Regions from separate parts of the Pantoea sp. SGAir0430 genome, predicted to be linked through region 1. Evidence: predicted binding sites of a transcription regulator. Region 1 holds the regulator's gene; each other region holds the start of a gene.
What was found. The regulator CRP, encoded in region 1, controls carbon source genes, mostly activating them, when cyclic AMP is high. The targets are predictions, from matches to a motif close to ATGTGANNNNNNTCACAT.
Positions count from the first base shown of each region.

Region 2: the regulator CRP is predicted to act here: its motif matches at 1,672-1,689, upstream of deoC (deoxyribose-phosphate aldolase).
Region 3: the regulator CRP is predicted to act here: its motif matches at 1,473-1,490, upstream of ompW (outer membrane protein OmpW).
Region 4: the regulator CRP is predicted to act here: its motif matches at 2,118-2,135, upstream of epd (erythrose-4-phosphate dehydrogenase).

Region 1 covers NZ_CP039427.1:3,293,366-3,296,498, forward strand. The annotation lists gene E7738_RS15455 (YccS/YhfK family putative transporter) at 1-843, opposite strand, end outside; gene crp (cAMP-activated global transcriptional regulator CRP) at 902-1,534, opposite strand; gene E7738_RS15465 (OsmC family protein) at 1,839-2,243, shown strand; gene E7738_RS15470 (phosphoribulokinase) at 2,314-3,133, opposite strand, start outside.
Region 2 covers NZ_CP039427.1:2,344,910-2,348,042, forward strand. The annotation lists gene deoA (thymidine phosphorylase) at 1-595, opposite strand, end outside; gene deoC (deoxyribose-phosphate aldolase) at 707-1,486, opposite strand; gene E7738_RS11260 (TatD family hydrolase) at 1,900-2,676, opposite strand; gene E7738_RS11265 (patatin-like phospholipase family protein) at 2,673-3,133, opposite strand, start outside.
Region 3 covers NZ_CP039427.1:899,665-902,797, reverse strand. The annotation lists gene trpA (tryptophan synthase subunit alpha) at 1-192, shown strand, start outside; gene E7738_RS04395 (BON domain-containing protein) at 364-678, shown strand; gene ompW (outer membrane protein OmpW) at 726-1,358, opposite strand; gene E7738_RS04385 (YkgJ family cysteine cluster protein) at 1,603-2,019, shown strand; gene E7738_RS04380 (YciC family protein) at 2,047-2,781, shown strand; gene E7738_RS04375 (septation protein A) at 2,842-3,133, shown strand, end outside.
Region 4 covers NZ_CP039427.1:3,827,277-3,830,409, reverse strand. The annotation lists gene pgk (phosphoglycerate kinase) at 1-857, opposite strand, end outside; gene epd (erythrose-4-phosphate dehydrogenase) at 909-1,928, opposite strand; gene tkt (transketolase) at 2,327-3,133, opposite strand, start outside.

The DNA of each region.
Region 1 (3,133 bases):
ATCGGCCAGCACGCGCAGCCGTGCCGAAATGATTTTCGCGTTCCAGCGGATCACCGCCTCGGCGTGGCTCTGCTCCACCAGCTTTTGCACCTCTTCCGGCTGATGCAGGCTGACCGAGATATGCTCCTGCAGATCGAGCGCAACCTGAAAGGCGCGCGTCAGGCGTTTGTGGCTGTTATCACGGCTGGCGGACAGCATATGCATCTGCTGATAACAGGTGGTGATCAGATCGACCGCTTTCTGCTGACGCGCCAGTAGCGGCGGCAGCGCTTTTTCCGGATCGGTCAGCTGCGTCAGCAGGGTGTATTTGGCGTCGCAGTAATCGGCCAGCTCGCGGTACAGCAGGCTGAGGGTCTCGCGCATCGGCTGCTCTTTCCACAGCCAGAACCAGAACCAGTTAAACAGCCCGTACCACAGCGTCCCGCCGATATACAGCAGCGGCGGGACCCACATCGGCATACGGCCGACGAGGCTTAAGGTAAAGATGGCGGCGATCAGCGTGCCGGGCAGCAAACGACCATGCAGCGGGCTGATTTCACCGGTCACGCCCACCAGCAGCGGTAACACCAGCAGAATCAGCGGCAGCGGCACAGCGTAAGCTGTGAGGTACTGAATCAGAAAACTGCCGCTGGCGAACAGTGCGCCGCCGACAATCAGCCGTTTGAAGAACCGCTTGTGTGGCGTATCCAGACCGGCGATGTTGCAGCAGGCCGGCACCAGGGAGAACAGCAGCCCTTTTTGCAGATCGCCAAACAGCCAGCCGAGCGCCACAGGCAGGCACAGCACCAGCGTTTGCCGCAGCGCATAGTTAACTTCCGGATGATAGATGATTCGACGCCACATCAGCTCATCGTAAACAGAAACGGCGCGATGTTGCCATCACGCCGTGGGTGAGAAGAAATCAGCGGGTGCCGTAAACGACGATGGTTTTGCCGTGTGCGGAGATCAGGTTCTGATCTTCCAGCATTTTCAGGATACGACCCACGGTTTCGCGTGAGCAGCCCACGATCTGACCAATCTCCTGACGGGTGATTTTAATCTGCATACCGTCCGGGTGGGTCATGGCATCAGGCTGTTTCGCCAGGTTGAGCAGCGTTTGCGCGATACGGCCGGTCACATCGAGGAAGGCAAGGTTGCCGACTTTTTCAGATGTAACCTGCAGGCGACGCGCCATCTGCGCCGACAGGCGCATTAAAATATCCGGATTGACCTGAATCAGCTGACGGAATTTTTTGTAGGAAATTTCAGCCACTTCGCAGGCGGTTTTCGCACGTACCCAGGCGCTACGCTCCTGGCCCTCTTCAAACAGGCCGAGCTCACCGATGAAATCCCCCTGATTGAGGTAGGAGAGAATCATCTCTTTGCCTTCTTCATCTTTAATCAGTACCGCGACGGAACCTTTCACGATGTAGTACAGCGTTTCCGCTTTCTCACCCTGATGGATGAGGGTGCTTTTGGATGGATATTTGTGAATATGGCAATGGGACAGGAACCATTCGAGTGTAGGGTCTGTTTGCGGTTTGCCGAGAACCATTCGCTATTATCCTCTGTTGTAATCGTGCCCAAAATACAGGGGGCAGTTTTCCCTGTCAGGCGGTGAAATCGTCCAGCGTTTCCCGTGAGGGACAGTTATTCGGGGGTGGATTCGTAAGCGATGCTTTTGATTCGTCCCGCTTTCGTCTTTCGTGACGAAAATATTTTCAGCACTGTTTGTAGCATAGCTTTTGCAACCTGTCTCCTGTTGTCTCGCTTCAGCAGGTGGGGGATGCGTCTGCATTGCTGTTTGTCAGGTGAAAGCGTACTCTGGCGGCAAAACCGCCGCTTCAGGAGAAAGAATAATGCAGGCACGAGTGAAATGGGTGGAAGGGCTGACCTTTCTCGGAGAATCCTCATCCGGTCATCAGGTATTAATGGACGGCAATTCCGGTGATAAAGCGCCCAGCCCGATGGAGATGGTATTGATGGCTGCGGGCGGCTGCAGCGCGATTGACGTGGTGTCGATTCTGCAAAAGGGGCGCAACGATGTCGCCGATTGTGAAGTCAAACTGACCTCGGAACGCCGCGAAGAAGCGCCACGCATTTTTACGCATATCAATCTGCATTTTATTGTCAGCGGCAAAGCGCTGAGCGATAAAGCGGTAGCGCGCGCGGTGGATCTGTCCGCGGAGAAGTACTGCTCGGTGGCGATCATGCTGGGCAAGGGCGTCGAGATAACGCACAGCTACGAAGTGGTGGAGCTATAATCCAGCCGGGAGCGCGGCCCTGCGCTCCCGATCTCAGCTCCTCCCGGCGAAACTGGCGCGTTAGCCTGCGCTATTCAATGCGTTTTCCTTCAATCAACCGCTGCACCAGCGGCGTCATGATCAACTCCATCGCCAGTCCCATCTTGCCGCCCGGCACCACCAGCGTATTCATGTGGGAAATAAACGAGCCCTGGATCATCGCCAGTAAATAAGGAAAAGCGATGCCCTCCAGGCCGCGAAAATGGATCACCACAAAGCTCTCATCCAGCGACGGGATTTCACGCGCGGCAAACGGGTTCGAGGTATCCACGGTCGGCACGCGCTGGAAGTTGAGGTGCGTGCGGGAAAACTGCGGCGTGATGTAGTTGATGTAGTCTTCCATCGAACGCACCACCGAATCCATCACCGCTTCGCGCGAATGGCCGCGCTCGCTGGTGTCGCGCACCAGTTTCTGAATCCACTCCAGATTAACAATCGGTACCACGCCAACCAGCAGATCGACATGTTCCGCCACGTTATGCTGCTGCGTCACCACGCCGCCGTGCAGGCCTTCATAGAACAGCACATCGGTGTTTTCCGGCAGCGGCTGCCATGGCGTAAAGGTGCCCGGCACCTGATTCCACGGCACCGCTTCATCGTAGGTGTGCAGATATTTGCGCGACTGGCCGAGTCCGCTCTGGCCGTAGTCGCGGAAAGTCTGCTCCAGCAGGCCGAAGTCGTTGGCTTCCGGGCCAAAATAGCTGATGTGACGCCCGAGATCGCGCGCCTTACGAATCGCCATGTCCATTTCCGGACGGGTGTAGCGATGGAAACTGTCGCCTTCCACTTCCGCTGCATGCAGATTCAACTGCTGGAAAATTTTACGGAAGGCGAGACTGGTGGTGGTGGTT
Region 2 (3,133 bases), 950 kb from region 1:
GCGCGTCTAATCCCTCGGCTAATTTTTTGGCGAGGATCGAGGCGGTGATCAGCGGAATAGAATCCACGGTGGCGGTGATATCGCGCGTGGCGTAGAACCGCTTATCCGCCGGCGCCAGCGAATTGGTCTGACCGATAATGGCAACGCCGACCTGTTTGATGATCTGGCGGAAGCGATCGTCGCTGGGGAAGATATCAAAGCCGGGAATGGCTTCCAGCTTATCCAGCGTGCCGCCGGTGTGACCGAGGCCGCGCCCGGAAATCATTGGCACGTAGCCGCCGCAGGCCGCCACCATCGGACCCAGCATCAGCGAAGTGACATCGCCCACGCCGCCGGTTGAATGTTTATCGACAATCGGTCCGTTGAGATTCAGCGCCTGCCAGTTGAGCACCGTGCCGGAATCGCGCATCGCCATGGTCAGCGCCACGCGCTCTTCCAGGTTCATGTCGTGAAAATAAATCGTCATCGCCAGCGCGGCGATTTGCCCTTCAGACACGCTGTTATCACGCACACCGTTGATGAAAAAGCGGATTTCCGCTTCGCTCAGCGGCTGGCCGTCGCGTTTTTTACGAATAATTTCTTGTGGCAGGAACAAGGTTGCCTCCCCGGAAAAGCGATGTATCGCTGAATGACAACCGCCAGATGCGCAGCAATACGCACCTGACGGCAGTGACACCGTGGGCCGCTATTTTAGCGACCGCGTGGATCAATAACCGGCTTTGCTGGTCGCCGTAGCGTGCCCCAGGGTATTCAGCAGGCTGGCTAACAGGCTGGAAGCGCCGAAGCGGAAATGACGCGCATCCGCCCAGCCGCTGCCGAGGATGTCGTCGGCCAGCTGCAGGTAGATAGCGGCATCTTCCGCCGTGCGCACGCCGCCAGCCGGTTTGAAGCCCACCTGCTGCTGCACGCCTTTGTCACGGATTACCTGCATCATGATCGCCGCCACCTCTGGCGTGGCGTTGACCGGCACTTTACCGGTAGAGGTTTTGATGAAATCCGCGCCGGCATCGATCGCGATTTCGGACGCTGCACGAATCAGCGCTTCCTCTTTTAGCTCGCCGGTTTCAATGATCACTTTCAGCAGCACGTTCGCCGCCGCACAGGCCTCTTTACAGGCTTTTACCAGCGCAAAGCCAACGTCACGATTACCGGCAATCAGCGCACGGTACGGGAATACCACGTCAACTTCATCCGCGCCGTAGGCGATTGCCGCACGGGTTTCCGCCAGCGCGATGTCGATGTCGTCGTTACCGTGCGGGAAGTTAGTGACGGTCGCGATACGAATTTCCGGCGTGCCCTGCTCGCGCAGCGTCTTACGTGCAATCGGGATAAAGCGCGGATAGATACAGATCGCCGCCGTGTTACCGGCCGGTGATTTCGCCTGATGGCACAGCGCGATCACTTTTTCATCGGTGTCGTCTTCGTTCAGGGTGGTCAGGTCCATCAGATGCAGCGCGCGCTGCGCGGCCGCGTTCAGATCGGTCATGGTGCTCTCCAAAGTCAGGCCGGTGAAATCTGCTCACCGGAGAATGTGATAATTATAACAACCCACGCCGCGTGGAATTGCGAGGTTTGTCACAAGGAAAAGGAAACCGCGCTCTGATATACATGCATTTAGCGATTTTAATCACATTAAATCGCTATTTTGCCGAATAGCGCGGCATGATGCGATTGTGATTATTATCACAAATGTTGCCGCAAAAAGGTATCGGATATCGTTAAAGCGTAGTTAATTTGCGACAGAGCGGGAGTTGTCAGCACATCATCAAAAGTGGCAGAGGCGTTGCAGCGACGCGATTCATCGCGCAAGAAATTGCGCCGCTGGCACAATTGCAACGGCCATTAACCGTGACGGCGCTATTAGATGAAGTGAGGTGACGGCAGGCGCAGGATCAATACTCAATCCGGCAGCGCGAACAAACGCAGGCTGTTGTGCCACAGCGCATCGGCGATCTCATCGGGCGGTTCCGGGCGCAGCTGGCACAATACTTCAAACACATTACGCGCGCGCTCCGGGCGATTTGGCTGGCCCTGAAAACCGTGCAGCGGCATATCGGGCGCATCGGTTTCCAGCAGCAGCGCCTGCAATGGCAGGCTGGCGATGGTGTGGCGGGTTTTGCTGGCGCGCGTATAGGTAATGGTGCCGCCGACACCAATCGCGTAGCCAAGGGCGATGAAACGCTCCGCCTGCTGCTGGCTGCCGGCAAAGCCGTGCACCACGCCACGCCGCGGCACATCGTGACGGCGCAAATACTGCGCCAGCTGATCGTGCGTACGTCGCGAATGCAGGATCACCGGCAAATCATAGCGCTTTGCCAGCTTCAGCTGGGCCTCCAGCAGCCGGGTTTGCCGCGCAAAATCCGGCGCTTCCATATACAGATCCAGCCCGATTTCCCCCATCGCCACGCGTTTTGCATCCGGCGTTTGCAGGTACTGCTCAAGGCGATCGAGATCGTCATCCTGATGTTGCGCAATATTGATCGGGTGCAGCCCGAGCGCGCTATACAGCGCCGGATGCTGCTGCGCCAGCTGGCTCACCACGGCAAAACGGCTGGCATCCACGCACGGCACGATGATGCGTTCCACGCCCGCCTGCGCCGCCTGCGCGATACTGTGTTCGGCAGCGGTGACAAATGGCGGAAAATCAAAGTGGCAGTGGGTGTCGATAAATCTCATGCCAGCGATCCTGCATCGTAGTCGGCGTCATTACCCGCCAGCGGCGGCGTGCTGACCGGCCGGTTATCCGGCGCGTTGGCGACGGCGGCTGGCGGCGTCACGGCAATCGGGCGCGCCAGCGGTTCAGCATCGCTCAGCCACTGGCCCAGCGTCGCCAGGAAATAGCGCCCGCTGCGGCGGCCCAGATGATAATCCTGATTCAGCGACGCCAGACGACTGCCCAGCGCCATGCTGGCCAGCGGCTTTGGCGGAAAGATTTCAATAATGCGCAGATTATCCGGCGGCTGTTCAATAAACTGCTGAATCTGGCGGTAGCTCTCTTCGTGCTGATGCAGGATATTGATCATCGGCTGCAGGGCGCTGTCGCTCAGCCAGCGCTCCATGCGTTTAAACCACTTCGGCGTATACGCCATCTGTGACGGCACGGTACGGATCACCACAATGGTATCGGCGCCAC
Region 3 (3,133 bases), 1.7 Mb from region 1:
GCTGCGCCGCCGCTGCAGGGCTTCGGCATTTCTGAGCCGGGTCAGGTGAAAGAGGCCGTTGCCGCCGGAGCCGCCGGAGCCATCTCCGGCTCGGCCATCGTGAAAATCATCGAGCGTAATCAGAACGACCCAACGGCGCTGCTCAGCGAACTGCAAACGTTCGTCAGCGATCTCAAAGCGGCTACCCGCTAAGTTGGCACGGCCCTGCACTGGCTGCGGGGCCCTTCTTACTTCTTACCCCTTTTTTCTCCCCTGCGACAAACTTTTTCATCGCGCCTGAGTTGCCGAAATGCGAGGCACGGCCCACACTTAAGCGTGCCGTCACGTTACGGTGCACCACCATCTATGACAGGGAGATAACCAATGAAATTGTTCAAAGTCGTTGCGGGTTTTTTAGTGGCTGCAGTGATGGCGCTCACCTTAAGTGCCTGTGCACCAACAGCAACAAAGGAAGGGACCGGCGGTTACATTGATGACACGGTCATTACCACCAAAGTGAAGGCTCAGCTGCTGAATGACGAGGCGCTGAAATCGACAGAAATTAACGTTGAGACCTTCAAAGGGAAAGTACAGCTGAGCGGCTTTGTCAGCTCGCCGCAGATGGCCAACCGTGCGGTTGCGGTAACGCGTAACGTGGCGGGGGTAAAATCCGTCGTCAACAATATGCAGATTAAGTAACTAAACGGGCGACCTGCGGGTCGCCCTTTTTCTTTCTGGTGTAAAAATCAGAAACGGTAGCCCGCGCCAAAGAAGAACACCCACGGATCGATGCGGGTATTGATATTCTGCTGTTCGCCCGCCGCTTTGAATTTCACTTCGGTATCGATGTCCATGTACCACAATGACGCGTTGAGCATCCAGTCGCGGTTGATCTGATAATCCAGCCCGACCTGACCCGCTACGCCCCAGGAGTCTTTCACGCTTAAATCGCTCAGCTGCGCATCCTGCCCGGTCTGGTTGAACTTCGCATCGTAGAAGGTGGTGTAGTTGATCCCGACGCCAACGTAAGGGCGCAGCGCGCTTTGGCTGTCGAAAAAGTAGTACTGCGCCATCAGGGTGGGCGGCAGCTGACGCACGGTAGCGAGGTTGCCGGTCGGGCCAAGTCCCACTTTGTGGCGAAACGGCGTGGCCGCCAGCAGCTCAACGCCGATATTGTCGGTCGCCATCCAGGTAAACGTCAGACCCAGCTGGGTATCATTACTGACGCTGAAGCCGCCCATACCCAGCACATTATCAGAGCCTTCGGTCGGACGAACGGTCGCGCTACCGGCGCGCACAAAAAAATCACCGGCCTGGTGAGCCAGTGCCAGTTGCGGGATCGCCAGCGCCAGCAGCAGCGCGCATTTAGCCAGTTTCATAATCACTCCTTTGCCGGAAAACAGGGTATTGAGGTTAATCGCGGCACAAGATTTACCCCTTTTTTGCGAAAAGATCATCAGCATCAATTCAAATTAATCACTTATAAAACAATGAATTGATTCAGATCAATTTTGCCTTTACAAGCGGACATAAAAATCCTGTTGCCGCCATGACACGGCGTGATTATGTTGCTATTCCCTTTTGTGATTTTGGTTCGAAGCCTCAGGAGTGGCGGGCGATCAGATGAGCGATTTACTTAACCCCTGTATGACCTGTGGCGCCTGCTGCGCCCATTTTCGCGTTTCTTTTTACTGGGCCGAAGCCGATGACGGCGGTGGCGCGGTGCCGGTTGAACTGACGGAACCCCTGAGCCTGATGATGCGCAACATGCGCGGCACCAACGATCGTGCCCCGCGCTGCGTGGCGCTGCAGGGCGAAATTGGCGGCTGTGTATCCTGTGGTATTTATGCGCAGCGGCCGTCACCGTGCCGGGAGTTTGCCATGTCCGGCGAAAATGGCGTGCCGAATGACGCCTGCGATCGCGCGCGGGCGCGCTATGGTTTACCCGCGCTTTTTCACCCTTCTTTACCTGAGATGACAGAAAGTTATGGGATTCCGGGTGCCAGCCTGCCTGCAGAACATGTACAATCGCCGGGTTAATTAACCCGGTTCCTTCAAGGAGTGTACATGTCTATCACGGCAAGCTCGTTATACCGTGACACAGGAAATTTTCTGCGCCATCAGCTGGTCACCATCGTGCTGATGGCGTTGCTGGCCTCGTTTATTACCGTGATTGTTGGCCACGCCCTGACGCCGGGCGAGGATCAGTTATCCCTGCTCAGCCAGACCGACAGCAGCGCCTCTTCGCTGTTTGAAATCGTCCAGAACATGTCACCGGATCAGCAACGCATTCTGCTGCGCGCCTCTGCCGCCGGCACTTTCGCTGCCCTGATTGGCAACACGCTGCTGCTGGGCGGCATGCTGTGCCTGCTGCCGATGGTATCCAGTGGACAGCGCGTCAGCGCGCTGCGCGCGATTGGCGCCTCTGCGCCGCTGCTGCCGAAACTGCTGGTGCAGACCTTCCTGATCACCCTGCTGGTTCAGCTGGGCTTTATGGTACTGATGGTGCCGGGTGTGATTCTGGCGATTCTGCTGTCGCTGGCGCCGGTGATGCTGGCAAGTGAAAAAATGGGCATTTTCAGTGCGATGCGCGCCAGTATGCGTCTGGCCTGGAAGAACATTAAGGTGATCGCCCCGGCGATTATTTTGTGGCTGCTGGCGAAAATTGCGCTGATGTTCTTCTTCTCCTCGCTGACCGTGCTGCCTGCCAATATCGCTTCGGTGGTGCTCAACGCGCTGGGCAACCTGGTATCAGCCATTCTGATTATCTATTTGTACCGGCTGTATATGCTGTTACGTTAAGCGTTACGGCGCCCGCTGCGGCGCCGTAACTCAACGCTCCTGCCCCTGACTGGAAACGCTATGAAGCAGTTACTCGATTTTCTTCCCCTGGTAGTTTTCTTTATTTTCTACAAGCTGTACGACATTTTCGTCGCCTCCGGCGCGCTGGTGGTAGCGACCGGTATCGCGCTGGTGGTCAGCTGGGTGCTGTACCGCAAGCTGGAAAAGATGACCATTTTCACCTTTGTGCTGGTTGCGGTGTTCGGCACCCTGACCTATGTGTTCCACAACGATGAGTTCATCAAGTGGAAAGTCACGGTGATCTACTCGCTGTTCGCGCTGGCACTGCTGTACAGCCAGTGGTTTATGCAGC
Region 4 (3,133 bases), 530 kb from region 1:
AAGTCCATAATTTCTTCGTTATCCGCTACTTCGGAAACCTTTTTCACGGTTGCCGGGGCAGTTTCGGAGAATTCCGTGCCGACGCGTGAATCGGTAGGTACCGGAATGCCGTACTGGTCGCGCAGGCCTTTAGCGGCCTCAACGAAGTCTGGCTCGTACAGCGATTTGCCGACGTTGTTGTCGATCGCCACGAAGGTGTTAGCGATACCGCCACCGACAATCACGGTGTCAGCGATTTTCACCAGCGACTGCAGCACGTCGAATTTGGTCGACACTTTAGAACCACCCACCACGGCGACCAGCGGACGCTGTGGATTGCTCATCACTTTGCCCAGCGCTTCCAGTTCGGCAGACAGCAGCGGACCGGCACAGGCGATAGGAGCGAATTTGCCCACGCCGTGAGTGGACGCCTGCGCGCGGTGCGCGGTGCCGAATGCATCCATGACGAACACGTCACACAGCGCGGCATATTTCTTCGACAGGGTTTCGTCGTCTTTTTTCTCGCCTTTGTTGAAGCGAACGTTTTCCAGCACTACCAGTTCACCCGCGCCCACTTCAACGCCGTCGAGGTAGTCTTTCGCCAGGGTCACGTTAGTGCCGTTCAGTTTTTCTTTCAGGTAGTTAACAACCGGCAGGAGGGAGAACTCTTCGTTGTATTCACCTTCGGTCGGGCGACCCAGGTGAGAGGTAACCATCACTTTCGCGCCCTGTTTCAACGCCGCTTCGATGGTAGGCAGAGAAGCACGAATACGTGCATCTGACGTCACTTTCCCTTCTTTCACTGGTACGTTGAGATCGGCACGGATCAGAACGCGTTTACCAGCAAGATCCAGATCGGTCATCTTAATTACAGACATGGTGAACCCTCTCGTTGATTCTCATAAGTTTTGCCAGACGCAGTCCGCGTCTTACCTGAAACCGCTTGCGGCCATTGCTAACGTGGTGTCGATCATGCGGTTAGCAAAGCCCCATTCGTTGTCACACCAGACCAGGGTTTTGATCAGGTGGTGACCGCTGACCCGCGTTTGCGTGCCGTCCACTATGGCACTGTGCGGATCGTGGTTAAAATCTACTGAGACTAACGGTAATTCCGTATAGTCAACTATACCACGAAATGCCCCCTCTGACGCGTTTTGCAGCAACGCGTTGACCTCACACGCCTTCACCGCCTGGCGCACCGAAACGCTCAGATCAATGGCGGTGACGTTGATCGTTGGCACGCGCACCGCGATAGCCTCGAAGCGATCGTTAAATTTCGGAAAAATACGGGTAATGCCAGCGGCAAGACGCGTATCGACCGGAATGATCGACTGACTGGCGGCACGGGTACGGCGCAGGTCGCTGTGATACGCGTCAATCACTTGCTGATCGTGCATCGCCGAGTGAATGGTGGTCACGGTGCCCGACTCAATGCCAAAGGCGTCATCCAGCAGCTTGATCACCGGAATAATGCAGTTGGTGGTGCAGGATGCGTTGGAGACAATGCGGTCAGTTTGTTTAAGAGCCTGTTCGTTAACGCCGAACACTACGGTGGCATCCAAATCGTTGCCGCCGGGATGCGAGAACAACACTTTCTTCGCGCCAGCCTGCAGATGCGCTTCACCATCGTCGCGGCTGCCGTACACGCCGGTGCAGTCCAGCACGATATCGACATTCAGCTCGCGCCACGGCAACGCGGCAATCTCCGCCTGATGCAGGATACGGATGGTATCTTCGCCAACCCACAGCTGATCGCGCTCCTGGCGGACCTCAAAGGCAAAGCGGCCGTGGCTGGTGTCGTACTTAAGCAGATGCGCCATGCCAGCCGCTTCCGCCAGTTCGTTAATCGCCACTACGGTGATTTCCGCCCGGCGACCGGTTTCATACAGCGCACGCAACACGTTGCGCCCGATACGACCAAAACCATTTATTGCGATACGAATGGTCATCTCACTTCCTGCAGCCACACCTGAAAAAACGTGCCAAATACCTTGAGCGTTTCGCTGCGTTTTGTACAGGGAATTCTTGCCCGGTTACGGTTGCTGACGGAGAGCACACGGCTGCAACTGAAACGGTTCAGCGAGAATAAAGCATGGAAGGAATAACAGGAATGATTGCGATCAACTGTGCTGCTGATTATTGGATCTGCGTCACAAATTCAGGCAATGGCGATTATTACTGCAGGAATAATTGAACCGTTTCAGGTTGAGGTGATAACAGGCCCGCCGATCTGCTCATGGGTGGCGCGGCGCAATTTATTGCGCGTAGTTAAGCCTGAGGATGGCAGCAGAACTGCGCGATGAATCGCGCCGCTACAACACGCAGCGGCGCGATGGGTTACGCGAAATTACAGAATCGATTTCGCGGTTTTCACCACGTTAGCCACGGTGAAGCCGAACTCTTCGAACAGCTTCTCAGCTGGCGCTGACTCACCGAAGGTGGTCATGCCAACGATGGCACCGTGCAGGCCGGTGTATTTGAACCAGTAATCCGCAATACCGGCTTCGATAGCAACGCGTGCGCCAACTGCTTTCGGCAGCACAGACTCACGATAAGCTGCATCCTGCTTATCAAACGCATCGGTAGACGGCATGGACACAACGCGCACCTTACGACCTTCCGCGCTCAGCTGCTCGTAAGCGCCGACTGCCAGCTCAACTTCAGAACCGGTCGCAATCAGAATCAGCTCCGGCGTGCCGTCGCAATCTTTCAGCACGTAACCACCGCGCGCCACGTTAGCCAGCTGCTCAGCGCTACGATCCTGCTGCGCCAGGTTCTGACGCGAGAAGATCAGGGCTGATGGACCGTCAACGCGCTCGATAGCGTATTTCCACGCCACCGCAGATTCCACCTGGTCACATGGACGCCACAGGCTCATGTTCGGGGTGGTGCGCAGGCTGGCCATCTGCTCAACCGGCTGGTGCGTCGGGCCATCTTCACCCAGACCGATAGAGTCGTGGGTATAAACCATCACCTGACGGATTTTCATCAGCGCCGCCATACGTGCCGCGTTACGCGCGTACTCGACGAACATCAGGAAGGTTGCGGTGTACGGCAGGAAGCCACCGTGCAGCGCAATACCGTTGGCGATGGCAGTCATACCAAACTCACGCACGCCGTAATGAATGTAGTTGCCTGCGGCATCTTCATTGAT